Regions from separate parts of the Meiothermus sp. genome, predicted to be linked through region 2. Evidence: riboswitches for the same ligand, from Rfam matches in the RefSeq annotation. Region 2 holds a riboswitch; the other holds the start of a gene.
What was found. Region 2 has a riboswitch for S-adenosylmethionine ahead of Q0X23_RS14390 (O-acetylhomoserine aminocarboxypropyltransferase/cysteine synthase family protein). Riboswitches for the same ligand answer to the same signal wherever they lie in the genome.
Positions count from the first base shown of each region.

Region 1: linked by a shared signal. The riboswitch ahead of Q0X23_RS04165 (O-acetylhomoserine aminocarboxypropyltransferase/cysteine synthase family protein) and the one ahead of Q0X23_RS14390 (O-acetylhomoserine aminocarboxypropyltransferase/cysteine synthase family protein) in region 2 are both predicted to bind S-adenosylmethionine.

Region 1 is NZ_BPIM01000001.1:877,733-886,395, reverse strand. It holds gene aroA (3-phosphoshikimate 1-carboxyvinyltransferase) at 1-1,115, opposite strand, end outside; gene Q0X23_RS04170 (bifunctional oligoribonuclease/PAP phosphatase NrnA) at 1,252-2,229, shown strand; SAM riboswitch class I at 2,381-2,532, shown strand; gene Q0X23_RS04165 (O-acetylhomoserine aminocarboxypropyltransferase/cysteine synthase family protein) at 2,576-3,844, shown strand; gene metF (methylenetetrahydrofolate reductase [NAD(P)H]) at 3,834-4,709, shown strand; gene Q0X23_RS04155 (zinc-binding dehydrogenase) at 4,815-5,993, shown strand; gene Q0X23_RS04150 (hypothetical protein) at 6,319-6,723, shown strand; gene Q0X23_RS04145 (GNAT family acetyltransferase) at 6,917-7,330, shown strand; gene cax (calcium/proton exchanger) at 7,334-8,401, shown strand; gene Q0X23_RS04135 (zinc-dependent alcohol dehydrogenase family protein) at 8,388-8,663, opposite strand, start outside.
Region 2 is NZ_BPIM01000001.1:2,981,385-2,990,047, forward strand. It holds gene Q0X23_RS14385 (HD domain-containing phosphohydrolase) at 1-1,082, shown strand, start outside; SAM riboswitch class I at 1,164-1,340, shown strand; partial or broken gene Q0X23_RS14390 (O-acetylhomoserine aminocarboxypropyltransferase/cysteine synthase family protein) at 1,458-2,751, shown strand; gene metX (homoserine O-acetyltransferase) at 2,798-3,937, shown strand; gene Q0X23_RS14400 (DNA-directed RNA polymerase subunit beta) at 4,395-7,769, shown strand; gene Q0X23_RS14405 (DNA-directed RNA polymerase subunit beta') at 7,842-8,663, shown strand, end outside.

The DNA of each region.
Region 1 (8,663 bases), 2.1 Mb from region 2:
CTACCACCGCGAATCTTGAGCCAGTCGGGGCCCATCTCGACCGGCGCACCCAGGTTTTGCAGGTTGTGGGCGATGGCCGCTACACGGTCGGACTCCTTGACCCGGAGCTCCTCCAGGTTAGGAATATAGGTTTCGCCCTCGGCCCAGGCCGCTGCCGCCGCCAGCACCGGCACCTCGTCCACCATCAGCGGGATCAGCTTGGGGTCTACCGAGACCCCTTTGAGCCTGGACGACCGGGCCCGAATAGCGCCCACCGGCTCACCGTCTTGCCCCTCGGTCACCTCCCAGCTCAGGTCGGCGCCCATCTCCTTGAGCACCGTAAGCAGCCCGGTGCGGGTGGGGTTCAGGCCCACGCCCTCGAGGGTTATGTCAGATTCGGGGGTGATGAGGGCCGCTACGATGAAAAAGGCCGCGCTGCTGAAATCGCCCGGAACAATAAGGTCTCTGGCGGCGAATGGCTCGGCCCGGCGGGTGCGGATGAGGTTGCCCTCGAGTTCGATGGGCAGGCCATAGTGCCGGAAGACCCGCTCGGTGTGGTCGCGGGTGGGGGCGGGCTCGGCTACCTCGGTATCTTCTTCCGCAAACAAACCTGCCAACAAGACCGCACTTTTGACCTGCGCGCTGGCTACCGGCAGCTCGTAGTGAATGCCGCGCAGGCCGCCGCCGCGTATGGCCAGAGGCGCCAGCTTGCCGCCCTCACGCCCCTCGATCCGAGCTCCCATCTGCCGCAGAGGGGTGGTGACCCGGCCCATGGGCCGCCGCCGCAGCGAGGCATCGCCGGTGAGCACCGTGAAGATTTCCTGCCCCGAGAGCAGCCCGGCCACCAGCCGCATCAGGGTTCCGGCGTTGCCGCAGTCGAGTACATCGGTGGGTTCCTGGAGCCGAAGGCCTGCCCCTTTGATGTGAAAATGCTCGCCCCGTTCGGTAATCTCGGCTCCGAGCTGGCGCATGACCTGGGCGGTCGAGAGGGTATCACCGGCCTTGAGGGGGTAGTAGAGGGTGCTTTCGCCCTGGGCCAGCGCGCCCAGCATCAGCCCACGGTGGGTGACCGATTTATCGCCTGGAACGCGAAGGGTGCCTTTTAGAGACGGGGTGGGGGGGATGAGCCGTTCCATAAGTCCAACCGGGATTATAGCCTGTGAGGGCCCTTGGGGCTTGCAACGGCCTGGATCCAGTCGGTTTGTTTGCCGTGCGCCGTAATGCATGGAAAACTCATCCGGCTATAGAGCCAGCCGGTATAGTTGAAGAGCTATGGATGCTCTGCATAACGGCCCCGAGCCGCGCTACTGGGAGAAGGTTCGCACCGTGGCCGACACGCTGCGGGAGCTCGAGGGTCCTATCATTATTGTTTCGCATGTGGATCCCGACGGCGATGCCATTGGTTCTTCGTTGGGGCTGGCCCGGGCCCTCAAGGCCATGGACAAAAAAGTGACCTGGATTGCCGACCCTCCGCGTTTTCTGCGCTTCTTGGTCAAAGAAGACGAGTACAGCGAGCCCATCGCTCAGGTACCGGAAGGGGCCACCCTGGTGGTGCTGGATGCCGCCGAACCGGGCCGGGTAGCGGGGGCACCGGTAGAGGGGTTTGTTATCAACATTGACCACCACGGCACCAACCCGCGCTTCGGCTACCTTTCGGTGGTGGATCCTTCTAAAGCGGCCACGGCCCAGATTGTCAAAGACCTGATAGATGCGCTGGGGGTAGGCTGGACTGCCGAGATGGCCACACCGGTGCTGACCGGCTTGATTACCGATACCGGCAACTTTCGTTTTGCCAACACCACCCCCGAGGTACTCCACACTGCTGCCGAGCTGGTGGGGCACGGCGTGAAACTGGCCGAACTTACCGACCGCTTGCAGTGGCGACCGGTGGGCTACTTCAAGGCCATGGGGGCGGTGCTTTCCACGGTGGGGTTTCACTTTGGGGGCCTGCTGGTGACGGCTCATATGCCCTCCGAGGTCAGCGTAGAGGACTCCGACGATTTTGTGGGTATCATCCGCTACGCGGAGGGCAGCCAGATCGCGGTTTTTTTGCGCGAGCGGGAAGAGGGCGTGAAGCTCAGCATCCGCAGCCGCGGTGGTGTTTCGGCCCAGGCAGTGGCGGTTAAGCTGGGTGGGGGCGGCCATGTGCCTGCGGCGGGGGCTACCTTGCGGGGGCTGACCCTGGACGAAGCCTACCCGAAGGTGCTGGCAGCCGTGGAAGAAGAACTCCGGCGGGTGGGCTATATCTAGGGCTTCAAGAACCCCCTGGGCAAAAAAGTGAAGTGTGGGGGCAGGACTTGCTGTGTACCGGAGGCAGAAACATGAGCCTCGAGGTCGCTTGACGCTGATTCTCCCAGCCCATACCATTGCATAGAACCTTACCCGGCCAGGGTAAGCAGTTCTTCTATCCAGAGCAGTGGAGGGAACGGCCCGACGAAGCTGCGGCAACCTGCGGGGGACAATCGCCCATTACCGAGAAACCCCCGCGCTTGGTGCCAAATCCGCCCCCTAGGTCGCTAGGCACAGCAAAGGCCTTCAGGGGAAAGATGGAAGAAGGGACAAAGGCCCTTCTTCGAGCAGAACTGAAGGAGGGTATGTGGACTTTTCCAGTCTGGCTGTTTTGAGTGGGCTTCCCGAACAAGACCCCTACAACGCGGTGGGCGTGCCGATATACGCCACGGCTGCTTATGGCTTCGCAGACCTGGAGGACGGCGCTCACAAGTTTGCTACCAACCAGGGCTACACCTACACCCGTATCCAAAACCCTACAGTAGCGGCCCTCGAGGCCCGCTTAACAGCCCTGGAGGCAGCCTTAGGTGCGGTGTGCCTGGCTTCGGGCCAGGCAGCCAGCTTTGCTGCCTTGCTGGCCCTGGTGCGTTCGGGTGATGAAATCGTGGCCAGTCCTGGTTTGTTTGGGGGGACGGTGGGTCTTTTGAACCAGGTGCTGGGCCTGATGGGGGTTCGGGTTCATTTTGTGGAGCCCGAGGCGGCAGCGGTAGAAAGCGCCCTGAGTGAGAAAACCAGCGCCGTGTTTGTAGAAGTGCTGGGGAACCCCTCGCTCAGGCTCCCAGACCTGGAGGGGCTGGCCCGGCTCTGCGATAAACGGCAAGTGGCCCTGGTGGTGGACAATACCTTTGGCGCGGTGGGGGCGCTGGCCCGCCCGCTCGAGCACGGGGCGCATGTGGTGGTGCATAGCCTGACCAAGTGGGCCAGCGGGCATGGCTCCATTCTGGGAGGAGCGGTGCTGTCGCGGGAAACCCCGCTCTGGCAGCGCTATACCCAGTTCACCAGCCCCGATGCCCAGGGCAGAATCCCCTGGGAACAGCATGGGGCGCGATGTTTCTTGGAGCGGGTGCGCCAACTGGGGTTGTCGCTGGGCGGTATGGTACTCTCGCCCTTCAATGCTTACCTGTTGTTTCAGGGCCTGGAGACCCTGGAGTTGCGGGTTGAGCGCGCCAGCCAGACCGCTCTGGCCCTGGCGGGCTGGCTCCAGTCCCAGCCGCAGGTGGCCTGGGTGCGCTACCCGGGCCTGGCCCCAGACCCAGCCCATGCTCGGGCTACCCGGTATCTGCGCGGGGTTTTTGGCAGCATCCTGACCTTTGGGATTCGGGGTGGGCTTGAGGGGGCCAGCCGCTTTTTGGCCCAGTTGAGAATCCTCCAGGCCCCCAACGTGGGTGATGTCCGCACCCTGGCCGTGCATCCCTGGAGCACCACCCACGCCCGCATTCCCGAACCGGCCCGCCGGGCTGCCGGGGTAGGGCCGGAGATGATCCGTCTTTCGGTGGGGCTCGAGAGTCCCCAGGACATTCAGCAGATGCTTGAAGAAGGTCTGCGGGCGGTGGAGGGGGTGGCCCATGAAGATTAGCACCCTTTTACAAAGTGCCCGGCCTGTCTTTTCCTTTGAGTTTTTTCCACCCAAAACCCCCCAGGGCGAGGTTGCACTGTTTCGTGCCCTGCACGAGCTAAAGCCTCTCGAGCCCGGCTTTGTCTCCATCACCTACGGGGCCGGGGGCAGCGAGCGCAGCAAAACCGCCGAATGGGCGGCCCGTATCCAGAACGAGGTGGGCCTGGTGGCCATGGCCCACCTGACCTGCGTGGGCAGTACCCGCCAAGAACTGCTGGAGGTGTTGCATGCGTATGCCCGGGTGGGGGTGCAGAACATCATGGCTTTGCGGGGCGATCCCCCCAAGGGAGTGCGGGTGTTCCAGCCGGTGGCCGGGGGGTTTCGCTATGCCTCAGAGTTAATTGCGCTCATCCGGGCCGAGTTTGGCGACACCTTCGCGGTGGCCGGCGGGGGTTACCCCGAGGGGCATCCGGAGGCGGTAAGCCTCGAGGCCGACCTGCAAAACCTCAAGCGCAAAGTGGAGGCCGGACTCGACTTTGTGGTCACCCAACTCTTTTTCAACAATGCGCTGTACTTTGGCTTTGTCGAGCGGGCCCGCCGCATGGGGATTACCGTTCCGATCATACCCGGCCTGATGCCCATCACCGATCTGGCCCAGATTCGCCGCTTTATGGACATGTGTGGGGCCAGCATCCCGGGGCCGTTGCTCTCCAGGTTGGAGAAAGCCCAGTCCCCCGAGGAAGTGCTGGAAATTGGGGTCGAACATACCACCCGCCAGGCCCAGGAACTGCTGGCAGCGGGGGTTCCGGGCATTCACCTTTATACCCTCAACAAATCGCCCGCTACCCGGAGGGTGATGCAGAACCTGCAAACGGTGCTGCGGTGATCTTTTCCCAGGCCACATTTAGGGGCAGAATAGGGGGAAATGCAAACCACGTTAACGGCCCCCGCCCAAAGCCTGACCCGCCAGAGTGCAGGTGCCCAGGTACTCATGCGCGGTTTGCTTTTTACCCCTTCCATACCGCGTTACGTGGCTGCTAAGTTGCTGGGCAAGCGCTATCCCACCAGGGCGTTGTCCCTTCAACTAACCACCCTGCCCGAGCCCGAACGTCCTCCGGGCTTCGAGCGTTTGAAGGTGCGGCTTGCGGGCATCTGCGGGAGTGACCTGGCCCTGCTCTATGGCAAACAAGCCCCCACCCTCTCGGGGATGTTCTCCTTTCCGGCGGTGCTGGGGCACGAAATTCTGGCTGAACTGGGGGGGGTACGGGTGGTGGTCAATCCAGTACTGGCCTGCCTCGAGCGCGGCCTACCGGACTGCCCGGCCTGCGCCAGGGGCGACGATCACCTGTGCTTTAACGTGGCCGAAGGCAACCTGGGGCCCGGCATGATTGGTTTTTGCAATAGCCTGGGCGGTGGCTGGGCCCAGCGCATGGTGGCCCACCGCGAGCGCATTTTTCCCATAAACGAGCAGGTGCCCGACGAACGTGCCGTGCTGACCGAACCGGCGGCAGTGGTCTTGCATGGGCTGCGGCAAGCCTGGGGGAAGGGCAGGCCACCGACGGATCTCCGGCCAAGCCCGGAAGGTTCGTACCCATCTGCCGACAGCATGAACTGGCCTGAGCAGATGCTGGTCATCGGGGCGGGAACCATTGGGCTCTTGACCGTCAAAATGCTGCGGGTGCTGGGCTTTGAGGGGCCTCTGTATGCCGTAGCCCGCCACCCCCGCCAGGCCGAACTGGCCCAACTGTTGGGCGCCAACCAGATATTCCCCTCCACCCAAGCCGCCCAGCAAGCCGTGGGAGCCCGGCGCTACCGGGGCATCCTGGGGGCGATCTCCTGGCGGGGTGGCTTCGAGGGGGTGGTGGAGGCTTCCGGTTCTCCCGGAGGTTTGCAGCAGGCCAGTTGGGCGGTGCGCGAAGGGGGGCGGGTCTTGCTGCTGGGCGCCCCGGCCACGGCCCTCCACGATTTTTCGCCCTACTGGTTCCGCGAGATCGGGCTTCTGGGCAGCTATGCCTATAGCTGGGACGACTTTGCCCAGACCGTCAAGCTGCTGCCCGAGCTAAACGGCATCGAGGCCATGGTGACCCACCGGTTCGGCCTGGAAGCCTGGCCCGAGGCCATCAAGGCCGCAGCAACCCGGCGGGGCATCAAAGTGGTGTTCAAACCCTAGAGCGTTGATGCCACATAGCTGATAGATCATAGCCCAACAGCAGAGTACCTATTGTTGCAGGCCCTTTCGGAATCTTTTGGTTGTAGGTACTTGAACCTCAGGCCAGCTTACTTAGTGCAGCGGTAACTTGTTTTGTGGTACGTTTTGAAGCACGTTGATTGCCCAAAAATGCGATGTGCGGCTCATTTGAAGAGACAGTGGTGCATGCCGAGTTCCTGGTTACCAGACCCCTTAGCATTTGGCGCAATGCCCCCAACGCATAGTTCCTGCATCCACTGCACGGTAGGCGGTTAGCGCGGCGATTTTGGAGCAAATGGGAGGATTTATGACCGAAGACAAACCGACCCAGGTTAGGGAGCGGGCCACCCTCTGGATAGGGGCGGCGGTGTTGGTGGGGTTTGCGGTTTTGGTGGTGTACATGTTGAGCCTGCTGGACTCGAGCGAGACCACCTGGAACCGTGCCCTCTACCTTTTTGCCGGGGTGGAGGCCATTGCTTTTGCGGCGGCGGGGTATTTTTTTGGGCGGGAGGTGCACCGCCAGCGGGCCGAGAGCGCCGAGCTGCGCGCCCGCCAGGCCGAGCAGCAGTGGCAGCAGTGGAGCCAGCGGGCCCACGAGGCCGAAGCCAAGGGCCAAAGTCTGAGTACCGCTGTCCGAGTGATGGCCGAGCAGCACCATGAGCTAGCCCCTATGGCCCAGATGGCCCAGGCGTTTTTCCCCCAAAAGCCGTAATATCGGATTCAAAAAGACAGTTTACAAAACCAAAAACACCAGAGGCTGTCTTTTTGAATCCTAGAGCACTCCCTTCGGTCGGGTTAGTTCGTCACCGAATGGTGACGAACTAACCGAATCTGGTATAAGAACTTACCGGAAATCCTGGTTACCCTTTCGTTTAGACAGGGCTATGCGCTAGGCTAATGGCATCATGCCCATCCGTGAGTTTCGCATGGCCGACTACTCCAGCGTGATGGCCCTCTGGCAAGACGCGGGCCTGGAGCTCAACCCCTCGGATAGCTTTGAGGGCTTGCAGAAGAAGCTCGAGCGCGACCCCGACCTGTTTTTGGTGGTGGAGGAAGACGGCCAGATTCTGGGGGCCTTGCTCGCAGGCTACGACGGACGCCGGGGCTGGCTGTACCACATGGCCATCCACCCCTTTGGGCAGGGGCAGGGCTGGGGCAAGCGGATGATGGAGGAGCTCGAGGCCCGCCTTCGGGCCAAGGGTTGCCAGAAGCTGAACCTGCTGGTGGAGCCTTCCTACAGTGGGGCACAGGATTTTTTCGAGCGGCTGGGTTACCGCCGCGATGAGCTTATTTTTATGGAGAAGTGGCTGGGGGGATAGACCATGTGGAACTATATTTTGCTGGGTTTTGTGCCCTTGGCGATTGCGCTGGAAGTGCTACATGCCCCGGCGGTGTGGATATTCCTGGTTTCGGCCCTGGCCCTGCTGCCGCTGGCGGGTTTCATGGGCCGCGCAACCGAGGAACTGGCGGCCCGCGCAGGTAGCACCGTAGGGGGCTTGCTCAACGCCACCTTTGGGAATGCCGCCGAGCTCATCATTGCGCTGGTGGCCCTGCTGGCTGGCAAGATCGAGGTGGTGAAGGCCAGCATCACCGGCTCCATTCTGTCCAACCTGCTTCTGGTGCTGGGGCTTTCCATATTCATGGGTGGCCTGCGCTACAGCACCCAGCGCTTCAATGCCCAGGCCGCGGGCCTGATGGCCTCACTCCTGACCCTCACCCTGATTGCCTTCATGCTGCCGGCCTTTTTCGACATCGCCGAGCGCAACTTTTTCAAGGTGCCAAATCCCGCCCTGCCCGACCAGATGTTCAGCCTGGCCACGGCAGGGGTGCTGATTCTGATTTACCTGTCCAACATCTATTTTTCCCTGCGCACCCACAAAGACCTGGTCTCGGGCCTTTCCGATGAGGGGCACCACGAGGCCAGCTGGAGTGTGGCCACCGCGGTGGGGGTGCTGGCCGCCGCCACGGTGGGGGTGGCGGTAATGGCCGAGTTTCTGGTGGGCAGCCTGGAAGAGGCCACCAAGGTGCTGGGCCTCTCGGAGTTTTTTGTGGGCATCATCCTGATTCCGCTGGTGGGCAATGCCGCCGAGCATTTCGCGGCGGTGGTATTCGCCATGAAAAACAAGATGGACCTGGCCGTACAGATTGCCGTGGGTTCTTCTTTGCAGATTGCCCTGCTGGTCGCGCCCATTCTGGTGATCGTGGGCTATTTTGCGGGCCGCCCGATGGATCTGGTGTTTCAGAACCCCCTGGAACTTGCCGCCCTGGCGGCCTCGATTCTGGCGACCAACGCAGTCGTGCGCGATGGGGAAAGCCACTGGCTGGAAGGGGTGCTGTTGCTGGGGGTTTATGCCCTGCTGGGCTTTGCCTTCTTCTTCACCCCGCGCTAACCTGGAGCACCGCCGCACCGTGCACCCGCCCCTCTTTCAAGGCCATCAGGGCCTGGTTGGCTTCCTCCAGGGCAAAAGGCATCACCTCTGGCCGCACCCCGGCGGCCTGGGCTAAAGCCAGGAACGCCTCGCCATCCTGGCGGGTGAGGTTAGCCACCGAGCGCACCACGCGTTCTTCCCAGAGCAGGCTGTACGGAAAGGCGGGAATCTCGCTCATGTGGATGCCCCCACACACCACCACCCCGCCCCGGGTGGTAGCCCG
Region 2 (8,663 bases):
TCGGAATCCCGGACGCGATTTTGCTAAAGCGGGATCGCCTGACGGTGGGTGAGTACGAGCTGATGAAAGACCACACCACTATTGGCGCGCGTATCCTGTCTGGGGGACGCTCCAAAATTCTTCGACTGGCGGAAGAAATTGCCCTGTCGCACCACGAACACTTTGATGGCAGCGGTTATCCACGTGGGTTGGTTGGGGATAGCATTCCCATGTCTGGGCGTATCGTGGCGGTGGCTGACGTGCTGGATGCCCTTACCCACGAGCGCCCCTATAAGCGGGCCTGGTCGGTGGCTGAAGCGCTGGCGGAGATCAAGCGTCAGAGCGGACGGCAATTCGATCCGACCGTGGTCGAGGCTTGCCTGGCGGTCTTTGCGGTAGTCACCGCCGATGTGGAAGAGCATATGCAGCGCCTGGACTCCGACCTTTCGCTCTCGGTACAGCTGGAGAAAGCCCAACTGGGCTGGGTGGATGAAGAAATCGAGCAGCTCAAGCAAAACTTTGAGCAGTTGCTGGCTGAGCGCACCCGCGAACTCGAGCAAGCTCGCCGTGAAGCCCAGGTACTGGCCCGTCGCATGGAGATGATGGCGCATACCGACGTACTGACCGGTCTGGGCAACCGCCGTGCCTTTGAGTCGGACCTCGAGAGTGAGGTAGCGCGTGCGCAGCGGGTCGGTTACTCGCTCAGTGTGCTGGCCCTGGATGTTGATACCCTCAAGCAGCTCAACGACTCCGAAGGCCACGAACGCGGGGATGCTTTGCTGCGTACCTTCGCGCAGGCCATGCAAGAGTGCTTTTTCGAGCTGGGGCGGGTGTACCGAATCGGCGGAGATGAATATGCTGCCATTCTGCCCTATGTAGATGCACGCCACCAGGCCGAGATTCTGAGCCGGATTGAAACGGCTATACTCAATACCAAGAGCCAGGGTTTTCCAACGGCCAGCGTTAGCTCCGGAATGGCTTCTATGCCCGATGAGGCTACCTCCGATGGCGACCTGGTACGGCTTTCTGACCAGCGCATGTACCAGGACAAGCTCGAGCGCCGCAGGGCCCGTGAAGCCAATCCCAATTCAACACGCGACTAAAGCGAAGGGGTTGACAGAGCTTCCCTACCTCTCTAAACTCACCTTTATCCGCGCCGGGGCGCGGCCACAAATAAGCAAGTTCTTTTATCCAGAGCGGCGGAGGGAATCGGCCCAGTGAAGTCGCAGCAACCCACAAAAGAGCTTTTGTTCATGACCAAAAGTTTTTTTGCAAGGTGCTAATTCCGGCTCGACTGCTGAATGTTGTAGGCACACAACGTTCGAGACTTGGCATAGTCTGGCAGTCGAGAAAGATAAGAGAAGGGAATGCACGCATCGTGACCCCCTTCCGGCCATAAAAGAACGCCTGGTAGGGGGTTTTGCTATAGCAAAACTCCTACCGAAAGCGCCCCAATCCCATCGCGGTAGGAGATGATTATGTCGCAAAAACACCGTTTCGAGACCCTTCAGCTCCACGCTGGCTACAGCCCTGACCCCATCACCGGCGCCCGCCAGGTGCCCATCTACGCCACCACGTCCTATCAGTTCAAGGATGCCGACCACGCCGCCCGGCTTTTTGGCTTGCAGGAGTTTGGCAATATCTACACCCGCATCATGAACCCCACCACCGATGTGCTGGAAAAGCGCATTGCAGCGCTGGAGGGGGGGGGTAGCAGCCCTGGCCACCAGCTCGGGCCATGCTGCGCAATTTCTGGCCATCACCAACATCGCCCAGGCTGGCGATAACTTTGTCTCCACCCCCAACCTGTATGGGGGCAGCATCAACCAGTTCAAGGTCACCCTGCCCCGCCTGGGAATTGAGAGCCGCTTTACCGACAGCGCCGAGAGTGTGGAGGATTTTATTCGACTCTCGGACGATAAAACCCGCTTCTGGTATCTGGAGTCGCTGGGCAACCCGGCCCTCAACATCCCCGACTTCGAACTGATTGCCCAGGCTGCTCAGGAACGCGGAATCGCCCTCTTTGTGGACAACACCTTTGGGCATGGGGGTTACCTTTTCCGCCCCCTTGAGTGGGGGGCCAATGTCGTGACCCACTCCGGCACCAAATGGATTGGGGGGCATGGGGCGGCCATTGCGGGCCTGATTGTGGATGGCGGCAACTTCAACTGGGACAATGGGCGGTATCCACTGATCACCGAGCCGCAACCGGGCTACCACGGCCTCGAGTTACACAAGGCCCTGGGGAACCTGGCCTTCATTATCAAAGCCCGCGTAGACGGCCTGCGCGACCAGGGGCAGTGCCTGGGCCCCTTTGAGGCCTTCTTGTTGCTGCTGGGCCTCGAGACCCTCTCGCTGCGCTCAGAGCGCCACGTAGAAAACACCCTGGCCCTGGCTCACTGGTTGCGCGAGCAAGACGAGGTGGCCTGGGTCAACTACCCCGGCTTAGACGACCACCCCAGCCATGCCAAGGCCCAAAAGTACTTCAAGGGAAGGCCAGGGTCGGTGCTGACGTTTGGTCTCAAAGGCGGCTATGAGGCGGCCAAAAACTTCATCAACCAGCTTGAGCTGGTTTCGCACCTCGCTAATGTTGGCGATACCCGTACCCTGGCCATTCACCCGGCTTCCACCACCCACTCCCAGCTATCGCCGGAAGAGCAAGTCCGCGCCGGGGTCAATCCGGAGCTGGTGCGCATCAGCGTGGGGCTGGAAGCCATCGAAGATATTCAGGCCGACCTCAAACAAGCCCTGCGCTCGAAGGTAGGCGTTTGATGCGTTCCAGTAGGGCGCTGCAGGGTTTGTGGAGAGGAAGGCTGCCATGACCGACTTGCTGGTACAAGAGGCCTGGGGCGACCACGAGGCCTTGTTGATCAAGCCACCCAAGAGTCGGGGCCGGGTGCCCCCACCGGTGCCGGCTCAGGCCCTGGTTGCGGGTGGTTTTCGCCTCGAGTACGGCGGAGCCCTGCCGGAGTTGCTCATGCGCTACGAGACCTACGGACAACTCAACCTCGACCGCAGCAACGCGGTGCTGGTGTTTCATGCCTGGACGGGCTCGGCGCACCTGGCCGGCACCTACACCAAGGAGACCCTCAGCAGTCTGCCCAGGCTCGACCAGGCTTTTGGGCCCGATGGTTGGTGGGACGAGCTGGCGGGGCCAGGTCGAATGCTCGATACCGAGAAGTATTTTGTGATTTGCGCCAACCATATTGGTAGTTGTTACGGCTCTACCGGCCCGCTTTCGCTTAATCCAGCCACAGGTCGCCCTTATGGCCCCGATTTTCCTAAACTCACTGTGCGTGACCTGGCCCGCGCCCAGGCCAAACTTCTGGACTTCCTGGGCATCGAAAAGGTCACCCTGCTGGGGGGTAGCTTGGGCGGTATGGTGGCCCTCGAGTTTGCCCTTCTTTATCCACACCGGGTCAATCAACTGGTGGTTCTGGCGGCCCCTCCCTTGCATAGCCCCTGGGCCCGCGCCTTCAATCGGCTCTCGAGGGAGGCGGTGCTGATCGACCCCGGTTACCAGGGGGGCCGCTACACCGAGCAGCCACTGGGTTTGCAGCTCGGTAGGGCCCTGGCCATGCTTTCCTTCCGTTCACCCGACTCCTTCCGGCTGCGCTGGCAGCATCACCCCGAGCGTGGCGAAAGCTACGTGCTGTACCAGGGGGAGAAGTTCGCCCGGCGGTTCGATGCGAATGCCTATCTGGTGCTTTCCGAGGTTATGGACACCCACGATGTGGGCCGGGGGCGGGGTGGGGTCGAGGCGGCTTTGAAGCAGCTTCGGAGTATCCCAAGCTTGTTTGTGGGCATCAACTCCGACGTCCTTTACACTGCCCAGGAGGTTCGGGAGATGGCTGCTTTGAGCGGAGCTATCTACCGCGAGATTCACAGCCCACATGGTCATGACGCCTTTCTAATTGAAACGGATCAGGTTGAGCGTATTCTGGGCGATTTCCTGTAAACAGAGGCCCGTTGGACAAAACCCCATCTTCCTCCCCCAACGGGGGAGGCTAGGTGGGGGCATAACACCCAGAGAGGCCACCTACCTGCGGGCATTTTTCAACACCAAACGTCTGAAGTGCCCCTGGCTGAGGTTTGCGAGGTTTCACGCACCGACCCTGCCTAGGGGCCATACGTACTCCTCAAATATCTCATCTTGTGCTACTATTTTGCACAGCAGCTTGAAGATTCAGGGTGCTTATTGCGTTTATGTGCGCTAATGTGCTAGCATGATATTTGTGTTTTGTGGCCTGCACCCCTGGTGTGTTCCACAAAAAGCGTAAGAATCAGCCGCCGCAGGGAACTTTTTCGCCTGCGGAAGAACCCTGTTAGCTTACGAAAACCCCCCACAAGGCCCAGAGCAAGCTGGATCCGTGCTTGAAAGTGCGGAGAAGAGCCACGGGTTATGAGGTGTTTTGATGAAGATAGAGCGGTTCGGCAAGATTACAGAAGTTATTCCCCTCCCACCCCTCACCGAAATCCAGGTTGATTCCTTCACCAAAGCCTTACAGGCCCATGTTCCCGCCTCCAAGCGGGAAGCCATTGGCCTACAAGCCGCCTTCAAGGAGACCTTCCCCATCGAAGAAGGGGAGAAGGGGCGGGGGCTGGTGCTGGATTTCCTCGAGTACCGACTGGGCGACCCGCCTTTCAGTCAGGATGAGTGCCGGGAGAAAGACCTGACCTATCAGGCCCCGCTGTACGCCAAGTTGCTGCTGGTGCACAAGGACACCGGCTTGCTTAAAGAAGACGAGGTCTTCCTGGGCGACCTTCCCCTTATGACCGAAGATGGCTCGTTTATCGTCAATGGGGCTGATCGGGTGATCGTTTCGCAGATTCACCGCTCGCCAGGGGTATACTTCACCGCCGACCAGACCCGCCCTGGTAAATATGTGGCCTCGGTCATTCCCTTGCCCAAGCGGGGCCCCTGGATCGACCTCGAGTTCGAGCAGTCTGGCGTGGTGGTGATGAAGGTCAACAAGAAGAAGTTCCCGCTGGCGCTTCTTCTAAAGGTTTTGGGCTTCACCGCCGAAACCCTCAGCAAGGAACTCTCGGCCTACCCCGACCTGCTTCCGGGTCTATTGGAAGCCCAGTACCGAGGCAACAAAGCCCTCGAGATGGGCGTGGACGAAGCGCTGCTCAAACTCTTCACCGAGTTGCGCCCCGGCGACCCGCCCAAGCGCGACAAGGCCATCACCTACCTGCACTCGCTGCTCTCTGACCCGCGCCGCTACGACCTGGGGGAGGCAGGCAAGTACAAAGCCCAGCAAAAACTGGGCATCAAGCTCTCGGGCCGCATGCTCATCAAATTTGAGAACGGCGAGTTCAAGGACGAAGGCCTGCTGCCGGTGCTCAAATACCTCTTTGCCCTGCAAAGCGGTGAACCCGGCTACGAAGCCGACGATATTGACCACCTGGGCAACCGTCGCATTCGCACTGTGGGCGAGCTTTTGGCCGACCAGTTCCGGGTAGGTCTTTCGCGCCTGGCCCGCGGCGTGCGCGAGCGCATGCTCCTTGGTACACCCGAAAGCGCCACCCCGGCTAAGCTGGTCAATAACCGCCCCCTGGTAGCCGCCATTCGCGAGTTCTTTGGGCGCAGCCAGTTGAGTCAGTTCAAAGACCAGACCAACCCCCTCTCGGAATTGCGCCACAAGCGGCGTATTTCAGCGCTGGGCCCAGGCGGTCTGACCCGGGAACGGGCGGGTTTCGATGTGCGCGACGTGCACCGCACCCACTATGGGCGCATCTGCCCCATCGAGACGCCCGAGGGCGCCAACATCGGCCTGATCTCCTCGCTGGCTTCGTTTGGTCGTATCAACGATCTGGGCTTCATCCTGACCCCCTACCGCAAGGTGGAAAACGGCAGGGTGACCGATAAGGTCGATTTCATGACCGCCACCGAGGAAGACCGCTTTGCCATTGCCCAGGCCAATACCCCCCTCAAACCCGATGGGCATTTCGATACCCAGCAGGTGGTGGTGCGCAAGAAGGGCGAGCCCATCGTGATGCGTCCTGAAGAAGTCGAATACATGGACGTTTCGCCCAAGCAGATTTTCTCGGTCAACACCAACCTGATTCCCTTCCTCGAGCACGACGATGCCAACCGCGCCCTGATGGGCTCCAACATGCAAGCCCAGGCGGTGCCCCTGCTGCGAGCTCAAAGCCCGGTGGTTATGACCGGCGTGGAAGAGCGGGTGGTGCGTGACTCCCTCACCTCGCTTTACTCCCATGTGGATGGCGTGGTGGAGTATGTGGATGGTTCCAAGATTCACATCCGAGGTGAGGATAAGGGACTGTACGAGTTCAACCTGCGCCGCTTCACCCGCTCCAACCAGGGCACCGCTCTTGATCAACGTCCCCGGGTCTCCAAGGGTCAGAAGGTCAAAAAAGGCGACCTCCTCGCCGACGGTCCCGCCTCCGACGAAGGCCGCCTGGCCCTCGGGCAAAATGTACTCCTGGCCATCATGCCCTTCGATGGCTACAACTACGAGGACGCCATTGTTATTTCCGAAGACCTTCTGCGCCGCGACTTCTACACCTCGGTGCACATCGAACGCTACGAGATCGAGGCCCGCGACACCAAGCTAGGCCCCGAGCGTGTTACCCGGGACATTCCCAACCTTTCCGAAGCTGCTTTGCGCGACCTCGACGAAGACGGGGTGGTGCGAATTGGCGCTGAGGTCAAGGCGGGTGATATTCTGGTGGGCCGTACGAGCTTCAAGGGTGAGACAGAGCCCACCCCCGAAGAGCGTCTTTTGCGCAGTATCTTCGGTGAAAAGGCCCGCGATGTGAAGGATACCTCCCTGCGGGTGCCTCCCGGCGAGGGGGGCATTGTGGTGCGCACCCTGCGCTTACGTCGGGGCGACCCTGGGGTGGAGCTCAAGCCCGGTGTGCGAGAGGTAGTACGGGTGTATGTGGCCCAGAAGCGTAAGCTGCAAGTGGGCGACAAGCTGGCCAACCGCCACGGCAACAAGGGCGTAGTTTCCAAGATTCTACCCCCCGAAGACATGCCGCACATGCCCGATGGTACCCCGGTAGACATCGTGCTCAACCCACTGGGCGTTCCCAGCCGCATGAACCTGGGGCAGATTCTGGAAACGCACCTGGGATTGGCCGGCTATGAGCTTGGCCTCAAGTTTATTACTCCGGTGTTTGACGGCATCGCCGAAAGTGAAATTAAGGAGATGCTGGGCAAGGCCTTCGACAAGAAGTGGGAGGCCCGTACCAAAGCCGGTTTTGGCCTTGACAACCGCGAGCGGGAAGTGCTGGCCAGAGCCGCCAAGCTGGGCCTTGTGGACGGTACGAAAGACCCCGCCGAACAGTTACGCGAAGTGGCTCAACAGGGCAAGAGCGTGCTGTATGACGGACGTACCGGTGAGCCCATCGAAAGCCCCATTGTGGTGGGAGTGATGTACATCATGAAGCTTTACCACATGGTCGAGGACAAAATGCACGCCCGCTCGACGGGCCCTTACTCTCTCATTACCCAGCAGCCCCTGGGCGGCAAGGCGCAGTTCGGGGGTCAGCGCTTTGGGGAGATGGAGGTGTGGGCGCTGGAGGCCTACGGTGCGGCGCACACGCTGCAAGAAATCCTCACCATCAAGTCCGACGATATTGAGGGTCGAAACGCGGCATATGAGGCCGTGGTCAAAGGTGAAGATGTGCCCGAGGCCAGCGTACCGGAAAGCTTCAGGGTGCTGGTGAAGGAATTGCAGTCGCTGGGCCTGGATGTCGAGACCTACGACGAGAATGCCAGGAATCTAGACATCTTTGAAGGGTTGGCTAGCCGCCGATGATGATGCGGTTCACTAGCCAGCAACTACCACTCGGCCTATGACTTGAGACACAAGTTCACGGAGTGAACGATGATTAAACGAGAAGTTCGCAAAGTAAGAATCGGACTGGCCTCCCCCGATAAGATTCGGAGCTGGAGCTATGGCGAGGTTGAGAAACCCGAGACCATCAACTACCGCACCCTGAAACCCGAACGCGATGGGCTTTTTGACGAGCGCATTTTCGGGCCGCAGAAAGACTACGAGTGCGCTTGCGGCAAGTACAAGCGCCAGCGCTTTGAGGGCAAGGTGTGCGAGCGCTGCGGGGTGGAGGTCACCAAGAGCATTGTGCGGCGTTACCGTATGGGGCACGTGGAGCTGGCGACCCCGGTGGCGCACATCTGGTATGTAAAAGATGTGCCCTCCAAGATTGGCACCCTCCTAGACCTTTCGGCTCAGGAACTCGAGCAAGTCTTGTACTTTGCCAAGTACATTACCATTGACCCCAAAGGGGCCATGCTGGGCGGTGTGCCGGTGCAGAAGCGCCAGCTCCTCACCGACGACGAGTACCGGGAACTGCGCTTTGGTAAGCAAGAGACCTACACCATTCCGGCCGGGGTGGAGACCTTTGTTAAAGACGGTGAAGAGGTCAAAAAGGGCCAGGAGCTGGCACCGGGGGTAGTGAGCAAGATGGATGGGCTGGTGCTTTTCCGCTTCCCCCGTCGCATCCGGGTGGAGTACGCCGACAAGGAACAGGCCCGCCTGACCCTCCCCAAAGCTGCCTGGATCGAGCAGGACAAGTACAAGCCGGGCGAACCCCTGGCCGAGCTCGAGGCCTCCTACCAGATCACCTCTGAGGACTCCGGTGTGGTGGATGTGGAAGAGGTGGGCGATGGGGCCCTGGTCAAAATCCTGGAC